DNA from 3 places in the Arthrobacter sp. B0427-1-12 genome. Region 1 is predicted to be linked to each of the others. Evidence: riboswitches for the same ligand, from Rfam matches in the RefSeq annotation. Region 1 holds a riboswitch; each other region holds the start of a gene.
The links. Region 1 has a riboswitch for thiamine pyrophosphate ahead of AC5RWU_RS01160 (ECF transporter S component). Riboswitches for the same ligand answer to the same signal wherever they lie in the genome.
Positions count from the first base shown of each region.

Region 2: it holds a riboswitch for thiamine pyrophosphate, as region 1 does, so the genes downstream of both, thiO (glycine oxidase ThiO) here and AC5RWU_RS01160 (ECF transporter S component) in region 1, are expected to answer to the same signal.
Region 3: it holds a riboswitch for thiamine pyrophosphate, as region 1 does, so the genes downstream of both, thiC (phosphomethylpyrimidine synthase ThiC) here and AC5RWU_RS01160 (ECF transporter S component) in region 1, are expected to answer to the same signal.

Region 1 is NZ_JBNHIC010000001.1:219,515-225,213, forward strand. Features, by position in the region: gene AC5RWU_RS01140 (Na+/H+ antiporter subunit E) at 1-348, shown strand, start outside; gene AC5RWU_RS01145 (MrpF/PhaF family protein) at 345-617, shown strand; gene mnhG (monovalent cation/H(+) antiporter subunit G) at 607-1,008, shown strand; gene AC5RWU_RS01155 (DUF4235 domain-containing protein) at 1,025-1,285, opposite strand; TPP riboswitch at 1,484-1,612, shown strand; gene AC5RWU_RS01160 (ECF transporter S component) at 1,664-2,275, shown strand; gene AC5RWU_RS01165 (ABC transporter ATP-binding protein) at 2,288-3,901, shown strand; gene AC5RWU_RS01170 (energy-coupling factor transporter transmembrane component T family protein) at 3,898-4,707, shown strand; gene AC5RWU_RS01175 (aminodeoxychorismate lyase) at 4,813-5,699, opposite strand, start outside.
Region 2 is NZ_JBNHIC010000002.1:154,933-160,631, forward strand. Features, by position in the region: gene AC5RWU_RS02940 (RNB domain-containing ribonuclease) at 1-593, opposite strand, end outside; gene AC5RWU_RS02945 (ferritin-like fold-containing protein) at 638-1,330, shown strand; gene thiE (thiamine phosphate synthase) at 1,334-2,032, opposite strand; TPP riboswitch at 2,104-2,241, shown strand; gene thiO (glycine oxidase ThiO) at 2,237-3,409, shown strand; gene thiS (sulfur carrier protein ThiS) at 3,406-3,642, shown strand; gene AC5RWU_RS02965 (thiazole synthase) at 3,646-4,461, shown strand; gene AC5RWU_RS02970 (4a-hydroxytetrahydrobiopterin dehydratase) at 4,511-5,197, shown strand; gene AC5RWU_RS02975 (hypothetical protein) at 5,246-5,548, opposite strand; gene AC5RWU_RS02980 (DUF3107 domain-containing protein) at 5,572-5,699, opposite strand, start outside.
Region 3 is NZ_JBNHIC010000078.1:6,458-12,156, reverse strand. Features, by position in the region: partial or broken gene AC5RWU_RS22420 (hypothetical protein) at 1-184, shown strand, start outside; gene thiC (phosphomethylpyrimidine synthase ThiC) at 286-2,016, opposite strand; TPP riboswitch at 2,014-2,123, opposite strand; gene AC5RWU_RS22410 (TrkH family potassium uptake protein) at 2,434-3,843, opposite strand; gene nhaA (Na+/H+ antiporter NhaA) at 4,503-5,699, shown strand, end outside.

The DNA of each region.
Region 1 (5,699 bases):
CGCGGCCCGGAAATCAGGAACGCGGTGGTGGCAGTCCAACTGAGGACACGTTCGGACCTGATCGTCACCGCCGTCGGACATACCCTGTCGCTGATTCCCGGCTCACTGGTGGTGGATGTCGACAGGTCTACGTCAACGCTCTATGTCCACGCCCTCAATGTCTCCAGCGCCCAGGATGCGGCGGATATCCGTGCCGAGATACGGGCATCGGAAGCCCGGCTCATCCGGGTGATGGGCACCAGGGAGGAACTGGAACTGCTGAAAACCGAGGAGAACCTGGACCGGCAACTGACCCCCGCCGGGAGACCCGGAACCGGAAAGCCCGGAAGGAAGAGGCACAACGCATGATGGGCATCGTCCTGATCGTGGTCACGGTCATACTTTCCCTGGCGGCCGTCGGCACCATTTTCCGGATCGCCAAGGGACCGTCCCTGCTGGACCGGGTGGTGGCCGTTGATGTGCTGCTGTCCATCGTCGTTGCCTCCCTGGCCGTGGACATGGCTGTCCGACGGCATCTGGACAATCTGTATCTGCTGGTGGCGCTGAGCTTCGTCGGATTCATCGGTTCCGTCGCGGTGGCCCGCTTTGTCAGGGACAGGCGGACCCATGAACACTGAGACCATCGAGTTCGTGATCGACGCCGTGACGGCGGTGCTGCTGGTCTGCGGCACCCTCCTGTCGCTGGCGGCGGCGATCGGCCTGTGGCGCTTCCCCGACTTGCTCAGCCGAATGCATGCAGCGACCAAGCCCCAGGTGGTGGGCCTGCTGCTGCTTCTGCTGGCTATCGCGGTCCAGATGCGAAGCTGGGCACTGGTGCCTGTGCTCATTCTGGCCTGGCTCTTCCAGCTCCTCACGGTTCCGGTCTCGGCGCATATGGTGGGCCGTGCGGGCTACCGCACCAAGCATCTGCGCAAGGAAACCCTCAGCATCGATGAGCTGGAGGAAGTCGTGGAGCGGGCGGCGCGCCAGCAGGAAGCGGACGCCAGGGCACGCGGAGAACGACGGTAGCGCGCCGCCCGGCGGCCTAAACCTCGTCGCGCGTATGCGTGTACTTCGCGATCGCGCGCTGCGCCGTCCGGCCGGCAATCAGCTGAATCACGGTGGCGACGAAGGTAGTCAGCATGGCCCACAACATGGCCTGCTTCCACGTGTGTTCCAGATCGTCCGTGGACTTTGGGGGCTTGTGCCCTGTCTTCTTTTCCCACGCCTTCGAAATGGCCTTGTTGGCAAGGAAGGCGGCACCCATGCTGATCCCTGTCCCCAATAGCTTGATGATCACGTTCATTGTGGCTCCCCTCGGTCGTTGGTCCAGCGGCATTCCCGCCTTCGGCCGTCTGTCCAAGCCTAGCGCCCGAGGGACCCGCCCCGGGTGCAGCGAGTGGTGGGAGGGCGCGTCGGCGCTAGCTGTGCCTGGCCATCACGTTGGTAGCGGTCGGCTGACGGGTGGGTGGCCGGGCGCCGCAGTGTAGGATGGAGAACGCATTACCAACGACAGGGGAGCGCCGCCTCGGATGCCTGATGGCATCGAAGTGGGCGCTGAGAGTGCGGACCACCGCAGACCCTCGAACCTGCTCCGGTTAGTACCGGCGAAGGGAGTCGAGTTCTCTCAGGTGCCGGCGTGCGCCGGACACCTTCCCCTCCTGAACCTCAGGAGGATAATCCTATGAGCACTGCGAACGCAGTCAGCAAGAAGCCCGTCTACACGTGGCGCGTGGCCGATATCGTCGTGGCCTCCGTTGTGGCCGTCGCCGTCGGCGTCATTTTCTGGGGCTGGTCCACCGGTTACGCCGGGATCTCCGCGGTCACCATCGCCTTCCCGCCCCTCGGGGGACTGTACGGGGGCGGCTGGCTGATCGCCGGCGTCATCGGCGGCCTGATCATCCGCAAGCCGGGCGCCGCCCTGTACTGCGAACTGCTGGCGGCCATCATCGAGGGCTTCCTTGGCACCCACTTCGGCTGGACCGTCGTCATCTCGGGCCTGGTCCAGGGCATGGCGGCCGAACTGGTGTTCGCGGCCTTCCGCTACCGCCGCTGGACCCTGCCGGCGGCCCTGCTGGCCGGCGCCCTGGCCGGCGTCGTCATGGGCACCACCGAAAACCTGCTGTACAACGTGGAATGGGCGGCGCAGTGGAAGCTGGTCTACGTGGTCTTCACGACCATCTCCGGTGCGGTTATCGCCGGGCTGCTGTCCTGGCTCGCGGTGCGGGCACTGGGCCGGACCGGTGTGCTCTCCGGCCTGGCCTCCCGCAAGGCCGCGTCCGAACCGGTCCTCTAATTGGCGTACACAGTGACAGCGGGCCGACTGCAGCGGGCCGCAGCGGCCGGCGTCCGGCCGGCTGCCATCACAGCCTCCGGCTGGGGCTGGCAGCATGCCGGCCGCGGTACGCGTGCCGTCCATGACCTGGACCTGAGTATCGAACCCGGCGAACGCGTGCTGCTCCTCGGCCCGTCAGGGGCGGGAAAATCCACCCTCCTGCACGGCATTGCGGGCGTGCTGGGCGAGGACGAGGACAGCACCGAATCCGGCCGGCTGCTGGTCGACGGTGCGCCGGCCGCAGGGCAGCGTGGCCGTGTGGGGCTGATGCAGCAGGACCCGGAAACCCAGGTGGTGCTGTCCCGGATCGGCGACGACGTCGCCTTCGGCGCGGAGAACCTGTCCGTGCCGCGGGATGAGATCTGGCGCCGCGTGGGCGAGTCGCTCGAGGCGGTGGGCCTGGACCTGCCGCTGGACCACCCGACGTCGTCCCTGTCCGGCGGGCAGAAGCAGCGCCTGGCGCTGGCCGGGATCCTGGCCATGCGGCCGGGCGCCCTGCTGCTGGACGAGCCGACGGCGAACCTGGACCCGGCCGGCGTGCTGGAAGTGCGTGACGCCGTTGTGCGCACCCTCGATGCCACCGGTGCCACGCTGGTGGTGGTGGAGCACCGGGTGGCGGTGTGGGCCGACGTCGTGGACCGCGTTGTGGTGCTCGCCCCCGGCGGCGGGGTGCTGGCGGACGGTGCGCCGCAGGAAGTGCTTACCCGGGCGCGCAGCATGCTGACCGCCGCCGGCGTGTGGGTGCCGGGCTACGTTCCCGCAGTGCGGCCGCGGGCCGCGGTCCCGGCGCACCCGCCGGTCTTGCTGTCCGCACGGGACCTGGGCGTGTCCCGGGAACCGGTACGACGGCGGCACCCGGCCAGGCTGACCGCGTCCGGCATCGACGTGGACGTCAGGCAGGGCGAGGTGCTGAGCGTGACCGGTCCGAACGGGGCCGGCAAATCCACCTTCGCGCTCACACTGGGCGGTCTGCTGGCCGTCCACGAAGGGACCGTAGCAGCGGGGGAGGTTCTACGCCGGGATATGGGCGTGGGCCCGGACCCGTTCGAATGGAGCTCGGCCGAGCTGATTCGCCGGATCGGCACGGTGTTCCAGGAACCGGAACACCAGTTCGTCACCCACCGGGTCCGCGACGAGCTCGCCTTCGGCCCGCGGCAGCTGGCCAGGGCGCGGCAGTCGGCCAGGCCTCGGCGGCCGAAGGAGCAGCCGGCCGGGGACGGATACGTGGAGACCCGCATCGACGAGCTGCTCGAGCGGCTGCGGCTGAGCCAGCTGGCCGACGCCAATCCGTTCACGCTCTCCGGCGGGGAAAAACGCCGGCTGTCCGTGGCCACGGTGCTGGCTGCGAGCCCGGCAGTGCTGGTGCTGGACGAGCCGACCTTCGGCCAGGATGCGAATACCTGGGCGGAACTGGCATCGTTGCTGTCCGAGCTGCTGGACGCGGGCACCGCCGTCGTCTCCGTCACCCACGACGCCGAATTCACCGCGGCGCTGGGCGGGAACCGGCTGCGGCTGGGACCCGCGCAGGCGGCACCCGCCAATGGGGGCCGGCCCACTGGAGGACAGCCCAATGGAGGACGGCCATGAGCACCGCCGCGGAACCCTACGCTTCCACAGTCAAGCGCGGCGGCGCGGTGCTCGCCCGGGCCAATCCCGTGGCCAAGCTGGCTGCGGCTTTCGCCATCACCATCGCCATGGTGCTGACGGTGGACTGGGTCTCCGCCGGCGTCGCGCTGGTTGCGGAGCTGGCCATTCTGCCGCTGACGGGACTGACCTACGGCCGGCTGCTGCGCCGCGGCTGGCCGATCCTCGCGGCGGCGCTGCTGGGTGGCTACAGCACGGCGCTGCTGGCCGAGGACAGCGGGGCCACCGTGCTGGACCTGGGCTTCGCCGTTTTCAGTGAAGGCTCGCTGGCCTCCGGCCTGGCGATCATGCTGCGCGGCCTGGCGATCGCGCTGCCCGGGGTCATGGTGCTGGCCTGCACCGATCCCACCGACCTGGCGGACGGCCTGGCACAGAAACTGAAGCTTCCGCACCGCTTTGTCCTCGGCGCGCTGGCTGCGATGCGGCTGGTGGGGCTGCTGATGGAGGAATGGCGGACCCTCGGCATGGCGCGCCGGGCCCGCGGCGCCGGCTCGCACGGCGGACGGTGGGGACGGTTCCTGGCCCAGCTGGGGCAGGGGCTGGCGCTGCTGGTGCAGGCGATCCGGCGCGCCACCCGTCTGGCCGTCACCATGGAGGCCCGCGGCTTCGGCGGCCGCCACCGGACCTGGGCGCGGCCGAGCATCTACTCCGGCATCGACGCCTGGGTATACCTGGCCGGCGTCGTCATTGCTGTGGGATCCGTCGGTGCCGCGATGGCGGCCGGTACCTGGAATCCCATCTGGCAATAGCGGCCCGCCGCCGCCCAGGCGCTGGCTCCGCTGTACGCGCACGAATACGCGCGTATTCGTGCGTGAACTGCGAGAGTGAACCGGGGTAAAGGGGCAGGGGGGGCGTCAGCCGCCGTTGCGTGAACCCTGGGCGTAGAGTTCGGCCAGCTCCGCAGTCAGCTGCCGGAACAGTTCCGGCGACTTTCCGATCCGCTGCCCGTCGATGTGGTTGACCGGAGCCAGCATGCGGATGCTCGAAATCAGCCACACCCCGTCCGCCTCGAGCAGGTCGTGCGGTTCCAGCGGGCCGTAGCCCAGCTGCCAGCCGGCCTTCTCCGCGGCGGCGAACAGCGCGCCCTGGGAAGTTCCGGGCAGGATACCGCTCTGCAGCAGCGGGGTGACCAGCGTCTTGACCCCGTCGCGGACCGTGGCCATGAGGACCGTGGAGGTCGGTCCTTCGAGGACCTTGCCGTCGGAGCTGGTGAAGATCACTTCCTCGGCGCCGTGCAGCCTGGCGTAGCGCAGCGCCGCCATGTTGACCGCATAGGAGAGGGTCTTGGCGCCCAGCAGCAGCCAGGGCGCACGGTCCGCCAGCGTGCTGTCATAGCCGCGGTCCAGGAAGATTGCATCGACGCCGTTCTCGCGCTGCTGCCTGCTTGAGGCCGCCGGCAGCGAGACCTGCACCCAGGCGGTCGGCTGGCCGCCCTCGTCGCCGCGGGTGGCAATCAGCTTGACCACGGCCTCCGGGGCACCCGGCTGGTCGTGCGTGCGGAACTCGGTGACCGCCGTCGCAATGGCCCGCCGCCAGGCATCCTCGGCCGGCAGCTTCAGGTCCAGCGCCATGGCGGAGGAATGGAGACGGTTCAGGTGCGCCTGCAGCTTCAGCGGTTCGCCGTCGATCGCCAGCATGGATTCGAAGACACCGTCGCCGCGGGTGACGCCCTGGTCCGTGGCCATCAGCTGGGGCTGGCCGGCGTCTGCGAGGCGGCCGCCGTCGAACGCCGGATCGAGGA
Region 2 (5,699 bases), on a different contig from region 1:
CCGATTTCCTCCAGCAGCATGAGGGATTCGGGCGCGCCGCCGGAGTCGATGTCCTGCTGGACTTCCTGGTAGTTTAGCTTGGCCACGCTGCGGACCCGGGCGCGCCGCACGTGGGTGGAGAGGACCTCTGCAGCCGGGTCCAGCTCGAATTCCCAGACGAAGGCAGCGCGAATTTCGTCGGCCAGCAGGCTGCCGGCATCCTCACTGATGATTTCCGGATGCAGCGGGATCCGTCCATCCGGGGCGTAGACCGTCTGGCCGCGGCGGCGTGTCGCCGCGTCGAGGGCGCCGCCGGCAGGGACGAAGGATGGCACATCCGCGATCGCGTACCAGGCCCGGTAGCCGGTGCCCTTGCGTTCAAGGTAGAGCGCTTGGTCCAGGTCCGTGGAGGTGGGAGGGTCGATGGTGACGAAATGCAGCCCGGTCAAGTCGGATTCGGGCAGCTGGTGCCGCGCGACGGACTGCTCCGCCTCCCGCAGGACCTCCGGCGGGAACTCAGCCTGCAGTCCCAGCTCGGTCCGCAGGTCGCGCAGCGACTGTGCCAGCACGTGCTGCGGCCTGCCGACCCGGACATCGAGATGTGAGTACGGCACAAACCTTAGCGTACCGTCGTTTCACCGCAGGTACGCTTGGAAGCATGACAACAGTGCCCTCAGCAGCGGCGTGCCGGCTCGCGGACGCCGGCTACCGACGGTTCCTCGCCGATCTCTTCGGCGTCATGGCGTACGGCGAGCTGTCCGCCTTCGAGCGGCTCTCCTTCGATGCGCGGTTCTCACCCACGCTCCATGACCGGGCCACGCTGGGCCGGATGGCGGTGACCGAATTCCGGCATTATGAGCTGGTCAGCGAGCGGCTGGCCGGGATGGGTGCGGACGTCGAAACAGCGATGGCACCGTTCCAGCCGGCCATCGATGCCTACCATCAGCGGACGCGGCCGGGGGACTGGTATGAGTCCCTGATGAAGGCCTACGTCAACGACGCAATCTCCGCCGATTTCTACCGCACCGTCGCCGACCGGCTGGACCCGGACACCAGGGAACTGATTGACCGGATCCATGACCAGGAACAGGGCGACGTCCTGCTCGGCCGGCTGCGCACTGCCCTGGCGGAGGATCCTGCGCTCGGCTCCAGGCTCGCGCTCTGGGGCCGGCGGCTGGTGGGCGAGGCCCTGATCCAGACCCAGCGGATCGGCGTCGAACGCTCATTCCTGGGAGAGTTGATGCAGGCCGGCAAGGGAGCGCAGCAGGACTCGGACGCCGTGGCGCCGCTGCTGTCCCGGCTCACCGCCAATCATTCACGCCGGATGCACGCGCTGGGCCTGACTGCCTGAAGTTCAGCGAACTGCCAGCAGTCCGGGGAGCAGGGCGCGGAGGGTGCGTGCGGCTTCCGCGGGATCCTCCGCTTCCGTAATGGCGCGGACGACGACGATGCGGTGCGCCCCGGCGTCGACCACCTGCTCCACATTCGAATGGTCGATGCCACCGATGGCGAACCATGGGCGCACCGAGCCGGTTTCGGCCTGCCGGCGTGCCGTGGAGGCCACCAGTTCCAGTCCGACGGCGGCCCGGCCGGGTTTGGTGGGCGTGGCCCAGAGCGGGCCGGTGCAGAAGTAGTCCAGCTCCGCCGCATCCATGGCAGCCGCCGCCTGCGCAGGCGTATGGGTGGACAGCCCGATGGCTACATCGGGTCCCAGCAGCCGCCGTGCCGCGGCAACGGGCAGATCCTCCTGGCCGACGTGGAAGACGCTTGCCCCGGACAGTGCTGCGATGTCCGCGCGGTCGTTGACCGCGAACGGCTTGCCATGGCGGCCGGCCACGGTCCTCAGCACGTCGAGGAGCTCCAGCTCCCGGGCCGGGTCGATCTGCTTGTCCCGCAGCTGGATAATGTCCACGCCCCCGGCGTAGGCCGCGTCCACGAACTGTTCAAAATCGTCCTGGGCGGGCCTGGAGTCGGTGCACAGATAGAGCTGGGCGGAAGCAAGCGACGCCGAAGCAAGCGACGCCGAATCAAGAGCGGCGGGATCCAAAGACATGGTTCCTAGGTTACGGGATGCCCCGTCCAGCCGGCTGCCTTGGCGTGCGCCGCCCGACTGGCCGTAGACTTGGGGGACACTGCGGGAGCCCGCGGTGCGGGATGCGCCTGGAGCGCACCGCGTACCTGCCAGGGCTGAGAGGGCGTTCGACGCCGACCGTTTCACCTGATCCGGGTCATGCCGGCGTAGGGAAGGATCATTTCAATGTCTGCACATGTCGCCGTCGTCGGCGGCGGAGTCATCGGTCTGGCCATTGCCTGGGAGACCATCCGCCGCGGCCACCGCGTGACGCTCATCGATCAGGCCCCCGCGCAGGGGGCCACGCACGCCGCCGCGGGGATGCTGGCGGCCGTGAGCGAGCTGCACTACCAGGAAGAAAACCTGCTCACGCTCACCCGTGCCTCTGCCGGCCTGTATCCGGAATTCACCGCGGCGCTGGAGAAGCAGACGGGGGAGCGGACCGGCTACCTGGCCACCGAAACCCTGGTCGTGGGCCTTGACGCCGCGGACCGCCGGGCGCTCGCCGACCTGAAGGAAGCCCAGCTGGTCCAGGGCCTGCAGGTTGAAGAACTGACTGTCCGCCAGGCCCGCCGGCAGGAGCCCATGCTGGGGCCGCAGCTTTCGGGCGTCTTCCGCATTCCGGACGACCACCAGGTGGATCCGCGCCGCCTGGCGGCCGCCCTGCTGGCCGCTTTGCAGCATTATCCTCAGGCCGACCTCGTGCCTGCCAGCGCCGCGGGGTTGCTCAGGAACGAGTCCGGCACGGTCACAGGCGTCCGGCTGGCCGGCGGTGCCACCATCGAAACGGACGAGGTAGTGCTGGCGAACGGACTGGGAGCGGCCGGCCTGGACGGGCTGCCGGACGGACTGAAACTGCCGCTGCGGCCGGTCTACGGCGACATCCTGCGCCTGGCGGTGCCGGAGCACCTGCGTCCGCTGGTCACCGCGACCGTGCGGGGGCTGGTACGCGGCTTGCCCGCGTACCTGGTCCCGCGCGAGGACGGCACCGTGGTCATCGGAGCCACCCAGCGCGAGGACGGGTCCGCCGCGGTTTCCGCGGGCGGGGTCTACGAGCTGCTGCGCGATGCCCAGCAGCTGGTGCCGGCCGTAGCGGAGCTGGAACTGCTCGAGGCGACGTGCCGCGCCCGCCCGGGAACGCCGGACAACGCACCGCTGCTGGGACGGGCTGATGTCCCCGGGCTGATCATCGCCACCGGGTTCTTCCGCCACGGCGTCCTTCTGGCACCCATTGCCGCACGCATCTGCGCAGACCTGGTCGACGGCAAACCGGCAGACCCGGCACACCGTCAATTCCGGCCCGACCGCTTTTCCCATCCCTCGAACCCTGTCACGGCAACGTCTGGAGCGACATCATGACAATCACCCTCAACGGCAAAGCACACGCGGTGGACAGCGGCACCATGCTGCTCGACCTGGTGGCCAGCGTGACCGGACGGCCGCTGGACCCCGGCGGACAGCCCGAGGACGGAGCGCGGCTCGGCGTCGCCGTGGCGCTGAACTCGGAGGTCGTGCCGCGCGGCAGCTGGGCGGCAACGGCAATCAAGGCCGGTGACGACGTCGAACTCGTCACCGCGGTACAGGGAGGCTAAGGAATGAGCATCAACGGCGGAACCACAGCGGAAACCCAGCAGGAAGCCGGCACCGACGCCCTGGTGATCGACGGCGTCGCACTGGACTCGCGCCTGATCATGGGCACCGGCGGCGCGCCCAGCCTCGACGGGCTGGGTGCGGCACTGGTGGCATCCGGGACCGAACTGACCACGGTGGCCATGCGGCGGTACAGCCCCGAAGTGGGCGGCTCCTTGTTCGACCTGCTGCTGGAACACAATATCCGCGTGCTGCCCAACACCGCCGGCTGCTTCACCGCGCGGGAGGCGGTCATGACCGCCGAGCTGGCCCGGGAAGCGCTGGAGACGGACTGGGTGAAGCTGGAGGTGATCGCGGACGAGCAGACGCTGCTGCCGGACGCCGTCGAACTGGTGGACGCCACCGAGATGCTGGTGAACCGCGGATTCAAGGTGTTCGCTTACACCAACGACGATCCCGTGCTCGCGCGCCGGCTGGAGCAGCTGGGCGCCGCCGCGGTCATGCCGCTCGGCGCGCCGATCGGGACCGGCCTGGGCATTCTGAATCCGCACAACATCGAACTGATCGTCGCGCGGGCGCAGGTGCCGGTGGTGCTCGACGCCGGCATCGGCACCGCCTCGGATGCCGCCCTGGCGATGGAGTTGGGGTGCGACGCCGTCCTGCTGGCTACCGCGGTCACCCGCGCCCAGGATCCGGTCCGGATGGCCGAGGCCTTCAAACATGCGGTGATCGGCGGTAGGCTGGCCGCGCAAGCCGGACGCATTCCCAAACGCCAGCATGCCCTGGCCTCGTCGCAGACGGAAGGCCGTCCGGACCTCTAGGAGCGGCCTGGGGCGGCGCCCGGCTGCGGGACGGCGGGAGGCGCTTTCAATGGGTTCTGCACAGGATGTCCTGACCCGGACGGCGATCGACGAGGAACTGAAGAAACTGCCGGACTGGCGGTACCGGCTGGGCAGCCTGTATACGGTGTACAAGCTGGACAGCGCCCGGAAGGCGCTGAACCTGATAGCAGCGGCCGGGGACATTGCGGAGGAACTGAACCACCACCCGGACCTGGACTGGCGCTACAACCGGGTGTTCATCACGCTGACCTCGCACGACGCCGGCAGCGAGGTGACCAGCCGGGACATCACCGCGGCCAGTTCCATCGGCAGGGCCGCGGCGGTCCTCGGGGCGGTTGCCGAGCCGGCCAGGAGCCGTACGGTCGAGATCGGCATCGACGCCAAAGATCCGGCGGCGCTCTCGGAGCTGTGGCGCAAGGCGCTGGGCTACAAGGCCGGCCGGTTCGGGGACCTGATGGATCCGTTCGGCCGCGGACCCACAGTCTGGTTCCAGCAGACGGACACCCCCAGCGACAACCGGCTGCATCTTGATATCCACTGGAGCGAGAGCGACATCGCCCCGGTCCTGGAGCAGGCGGCGGAGGCCGGCGGCCGGCTGGATGCGGGGCAGGCCCCGATGTTCACGGTCGTCACCGACCCTGACGGAAACCGCTTCTGCCTGTGCACCGAGCACGGCCACGGGCCGGACGAGAAGAACCTGCCGGCTTCCGGCTGAGCTTCGGCTGGGCAGGCCCGCAGACCGAGAAGGCCGGAGGCCTGACGATCAGAGGCGCAGGGCTGCGTTGAGGCGGGCGACGTCGGCCCGGGACCGGCGCCGCCCGAGGAAAAGTCCCGCTATGGCCGCTGCGGCGGCGCCGGCAACCATGGGAATCAGCCAGCTGAGCCAGAAGATCCGCGGCTGGGAGGCCAGGCCGGACATCACCAGGATGATCCACAGCAGCACGGCAGCCGCGACGGCGATACCCGGCACCAGCAGCACCCCATAGCTGCGGTGGTGCCGGTCCAGGCCCCACCAGAGGAAGCCCGCTGCCGCCGCCACCGCTGCGACCAGCGTCAGTTCAAGCATGTCCGGCCGGACCTCTGCTCCCGCTAGAGGGCGCCGAAGCCCACGCGGCGGGCCTCTTCGGCGCCGATCTCGACGTAGCCAAGAACGTTGGACGGGACGATGACCATGCGGCCCTTGGAGTCCTTCAGGCGGAGTTCGGCGCCGCCGTTCA
Region 3 (5,699 bases), on a different contig from region 1:
ACCGATCTTTCTGCCCTACAGCGTTGTCTTCCCACCCCTTGCGGCCACCATCCAGGCCGTTGCGCTGATCTACATCGGCCTGCAGGTACTGAACGCCGGCACCAGCCCGCGCATAGCCCTCCGGCCCAGGGCCCGCGGGCCGGCGCGACACAAGAGAACCCAGACCCGGCCCGGCACGGCCTGAGACGCCGGGGCAGCCCACAGGCGCGTACCGCATCAACAAATCCGCGGCTCCACCCCGAGCCGCAGGCGTCATAGGCGCTGTTATCGGCGCTAAGGGCCGCCTTATGGGCGGTTCAGTGTTGGTTCGGGCAGGTAGACCTTTCCGCCGGAGGCCAGGAATTCGGCGGATTTGGTGTTCATGCCGGCGATGGCTTCCTGCGCGGCTGTGCCGCCGAACTGGTCGCGGATGTCCTGGGAGATGCGCATGGAGCAGAACTTGGGTCCGCACATGGAGCAGAAGTGGGCGGTCTTGGCCGGTTCGGCCGGCAGTGTTTCGTCGTGGAACGCTTCGGCGGTTTCCGGGTCCAGGGACAGGGCGAACTGGTCGCGCCAGCGGAATTCGAAGCGGGCCTTGGACAGCGCGTCGTCCCGGTCGCGGGCGCCGGGGTGGCCCTTGGCCAGGTCCGCGGCGTGGGCTGCGATCTTGTAGGTGATGACTCCGGTCTTCACATCGTCCCTGTTGGGCAGGCCCAGGTGCTCCTTCGGGGTGACGTAGCACAGCATGGCGGTGCCGTAACGGGCGATTTCGGTGGCGCCGATGGCGGAGGTGATGTGGTCATAGCCGGGGGCGACGTCGGTCACGAGCGGGCCGAGGGTGTAGAACGGGGCGCCGTGGCACAGTTGCTGCTGGCGTTCGACGTTCTCCCGGACCAGGTGGAAGGGGATGTGGCCGGGGCCTTCGACCATGACCTGCACGTCATGCTTCCATGCCTGTTCGGTCAGCTCGGCGAGGGTGTCCAGTTCGGCGAACTGGGCGGCGTCGTTCGCGTCGGCGATGGAGCCGGGCCGCAGGCCGTCGCCGAGGGAGAAGGCCACGTCGTAGCGGGCGAAGATCTCGCAGAGTTCGTCGAAGTGGGTGTAGAGGAAGTTTTCCCGGTGGTGGGCCAGGCACCAGCCGGCCATGATGGATCCGCCGCGGGAGACGATGCCGGTGACCCGGTCGGCGGTCAGCGGCACGTAGCGCAGCAGCACACCGGCGTGGATGGTCATGTAGTCCACGCCCTGCTCGCACTGTTCGATCACGGTGTCCCGGAAAATCTCCCAGGTCAGGTCGTTGGCCTGGCCGTTGACCTTTTCCAGCGCCTGGTAGATGGGGACGGTGCCGATGGGCACGGGGGAGTTGCGGATGATCCATTCACGGGTGGTGTGGATGTCGTCTCCGGTGGACAGGTCCATGACGGTGTCCGCACCCCACTTGGTGGCCCACTGCAGCTTGTCGACTTCCTCGGCGATGGAGCTGGTGACCGCGGAGTTGCCGATGTTGGCGTTGATCTTGACCAAAAAGGCCTTCCCGATGATCATCGGTTCGGATTCGGGGTGGTTGATGTTGGCCGGGATGATGGCCCGGCCGGCGGCCAGTTCGGAGCGGACCAGTTCGACGTCGCAGTTCTCCCGCAGGGCCACGAACCGCATTTCCTCGGTGATGATCCCGGCCCGGGCGTAGTGCATCTGGGTGACCGTCCGGCCGGCGGCCGCGCGCAGCGGCCGGGGCCTGGCGCCTTTCCACTCCGCTGAGGCCGCCCCGCGGCGCACGGCCGTTTTGCCGTCATCGAGCAGGTTGCGTTCCCGGCCGGAATATTCCTGCACGTCGCCGCGTCCGGTAATCCAGCCGGCGCGCAGCGGTGCCAGGCCGCGGACCGGGTCGCTGCCCGGGCCGGCGGTGCGGTACACCCGCAGCGGAGGATTCGCCGCGCCATTGGGGGAGTCCTCCAGGGCGATTTCGGTGACCGGGACATTGATCCGGTGTTCGGGATCGCGGACATAGGCCAGGACATGCGAGTTGATTGCATTCATTGAGGTTTTCCTACTTCCTTCGCCGGCATTACCCGGACAGGTTCGACGGTCGCGGACTGCATCAGCCCGATCTCAGCCCCTGCAACAGGGCTCCCGTGTGGATGAGACGACCCTAACACCGGCTACGGTCCCGCCAAAAGCACCAGTCCTGTTACCGAGGCTGGCCAGGGGCAGCAGCACGCTGCCCGGGGCCTACCGGATCTGCCGGCGTTCAGGGCGGTCCGTTCCCGGGCGCGGAGCGTGCAAAACCGGACTGAGCACCAGCCGACAATGCCGGTGTCACGGCTCCTGGGAAACGTTCACCGGTGCCGTCCCGTCATGCACCTGCAGGTCGTTGGAGCCCTATCCGGCCGGGACGACGGGGTGACTCTGGACCGCAAAGCGATGGCCGGCCCGGAAAATGAGGCGGAACCGGGATCAACCGATGATGGGCCTTTCGTCCGGGTAGCGGTAGAGCACGGTGGCTTGTTTGAGGGTCAGTGCGGCGGCGAGACTGATGGGGCCGATGCGTCCGGCGAACATGAGGGCCGAGATCACGTACTTTCCGAGCGGATCGAGTTCGGCGCTGAGACCTACGCTGAGCCCGCAGGTGGCGAAGCCGGAAATGACTTCGAAGAGGACCCGCTCCAGCGGTGCTTCATTGCTTACCAATAGGATGCCCGTGGCCAGCAGCACCAGGGTGGCGCCGAGGAAGGTCACGCTGATGGCGACCCGGAGCGCGCCTTCGGGAATGGTCCGGTGGAACGAGCTGACGTGCCGGGTGCCGCGGGCTTCGGCGATGATGGCCAAAAACAGCACGGCCAGGGTCGTGACCTTGATGCCTCCGGCCGTGGAGGCCGAGCCGCCGCCGGCGAACATCAGGGCATCGGTGACCAGCAGGGTGGCCGGGCTGGACGCGGCGGTGTCGATGATGTTGAAGCCGCCCGAGCGCATCATGACGGAGGAGAACAGGGCGTTGAAGATTTTGTCTCCGGTGCTCATACCCGCGATGGTTTCCGAGTTGAACCATTCAAGGGCACCCCAGAGCAGCGCGCCGAAGGTGAAGAGGATCAGACTGAGGGCCACGGTGAGCTTGGTGTGCAGGTTCCACCGGCGTACATTTCCCCGGGAGGCCAGCAGGACCATGTAGACCGGGAACCCGAGACTGCCGACAAAGACCCCGGCCATGATGGGGATGAGGATCCACCAGTCGCCGGTGAAATCCATCAGTCCGTCCGGATGCGCGACGAACCCGGCGTTATTGAAGGCGGAAATCGCGTAGAACAGCCCGTGCCACACCCCTTCGGCCAGATTTCCGTCCACGATAATGAACCGCGGCACCAGGAACAGGGCGATGACCAGCTCCAGAACCAGGGAGGTCTGCACCACCGTCCGCAGCAGGCCGCCGACCTCCCCCAGACGCCCGGTGCTGATGCCCTCCTGCGCCAGCAGTTTTCCGCGCAGACCGAACTGGCGTCCGACCGCCATGGCCAGCATGGAGGCCAGCGTAATGATGCCCAGACCGCCGACCTGGATGCCGATGAGGATCACCAGCTGCCCGAAGAAGGACCAGTGCACGGCGGTGTTGACCGTGGTCAGCCCGGTCACCGTCACCGCCGACACGGCGGTGAACATCGCATCGTGCAGCGGCGTCGGCCGGCCGTCCGCTGCCGCGGCCGGCAGGGTCAGGACCGAGGCGAACAGCAGAACGACCAGAGCGAAAACGATCAGCGCCAGCCGTGCCGGTGAGCTGCGTGCGATCCTGTCGAGAAAATCGCGTCCGGACGCCAGCAGCCAGAAACGTTCCCGTTGGGCTTTGGGCCGCCACGGGGCCTGGGTGTGGGACATGACGGATCTTCTTCCGTGTTAGGGCTCTCAGGTACCCGCCGCACAAGTGCAGCGACAGCGGGCCGTAGGTGCATCCTATGACGGCCTCCACGGCGCCGCCGAGTCCATCACAGCGCAGAAAACGCTCCCAACACCTGGCGCCTCGAGTCCTGCCGTCCCGAGTGCATCGCGCGTGCCGATAGAGGGAAGCAGGTTCGGCCCGCTGCACTGAGCTGATGAAACCGGTCCCGCCCCGGCCAGCGCCTGCACCGGTGCCCCGCGCTGTTGCGGCACGCTGCCGCCCGACGCTTCAGCGCCGCTGCAAAGGAGATTCAGCATCCGTTCCGCCGCTCAGCCAGTCAGGCAGTCTCCGCTGAGGGACCGGCCTGACAGACGCCTGCCTCTGAGGTACTTGCTGCATCGCGGCCCTGAACACCAGCACCGGGAAGCACCGCCAGCACGGCAAGGAGGCGGACATCATCGGGTTGACCGCCGCTGGCGTCCTGATGCGCGAAAACATGCCGGCGAGCCCTGCGGCGCGGCCGATACTGACCTGAAGACGGCCGGCCGCCGGGGGAACCCTCTGCGGCCGGGAGAACAGCACGGGGTATGGTGGTAAGCGGTGAGCCGGGAAGTCTGGTCGGCACGTTTATTGTCGATCTGCCCCTAAGGAGCCGTCCATGGCCGCACCAACCCCCACCCCCCGTCCTCAGCCCCCTGTCCTGGGCCGGGGCAGCTACGCCGAGGCGCTGCGCATCGGGGAAATCCTGCGCAGGGAAACCGTCGGCGGGGCCCTGCTCGTCGCCGCCGCCCTCATTGCCCTGATCTGGGCCAACTCCCCGGCTTCAGACAGCTATTTCGCGCTACGCGACTTTAAGATCGGCTACGAGCCCTGGCACCTGGACCTGAGCCTGGGCGCCTGGGCGGCCGACGGGCTGCTGGCGGTCTTCTTCTTCCTGGTCGGACTGGAACTCAAACGCGAGTTCGTCGCAGGCGACCTGCGCCAGCCGGCCAAAGCGGTCGTCCCGGTGACCGCGGCCATCGGCGGGGTAGCCGTTCCGGCACTGATCTACGCCGGGCTCAACTGGGCCAACCCCGACACGCTGCGCGGCTGGGCCATTCCCACCGCCACCGACATCGCCTTCGCCGTGGCCGTGCTGGCCGTGATCGGCTCGCACCTGCCCACCGCGCTGCGGATCTTCCTGCTCACCCTGGCCGTGGTCGATGACCTGATCGCCATCGCCATCATCGCCTTCTTCTACACCGGCGACATCCACACCGGCCCGCTGCTGCTGACCCTGATCCCCGTGGCCGTCTACGCCTTCCTAGCCCAAAAATACCGCCGCTTCTTCGGCCGCACACCCGCCACCGCCTGGCTGATCCTGCTGCCGATCGGCATGACCGCCTGGGCGCTGCTGCACGCCTCCGGCATCCACGCCACCGTCGCCGGGGTCGTGCTCGGCTTCACCGTCCCGGTCCTGCGCAGCCGCTCCAGCGGCCCCGAAGCCGGTCCTGGGCTGGCCGAAGTCCTCGAACACCGCATCCGGCCCGTCTCCGCCGGGTTTGCCGTGCCCGTCTTCGCCTTCTTCTCCGCCGGCGTGGCCATCGGCGGTATCGAAGGCCTCGCCGCCGCGCTGGCCGACACGGTGGCCCTGGGCATCATTGCCGGGCTAGTGCTGGGCAAGCCCGTCGGTATCGTGGCCACCACCTGGGTGATGGCCAGATTCACCCGCGCCCGGCTTGATCCTTCCCTGAAATGGATCGACCTGACCGGTATCAGCCTGCTGGCCGGGATCGGGTTCACCGTCTCGCTGCTGGTGGCCGAGCTGAGCTTCGGGCTGGGCAGCCCCGCCAATGACCACGCCAAGGTCGCCATC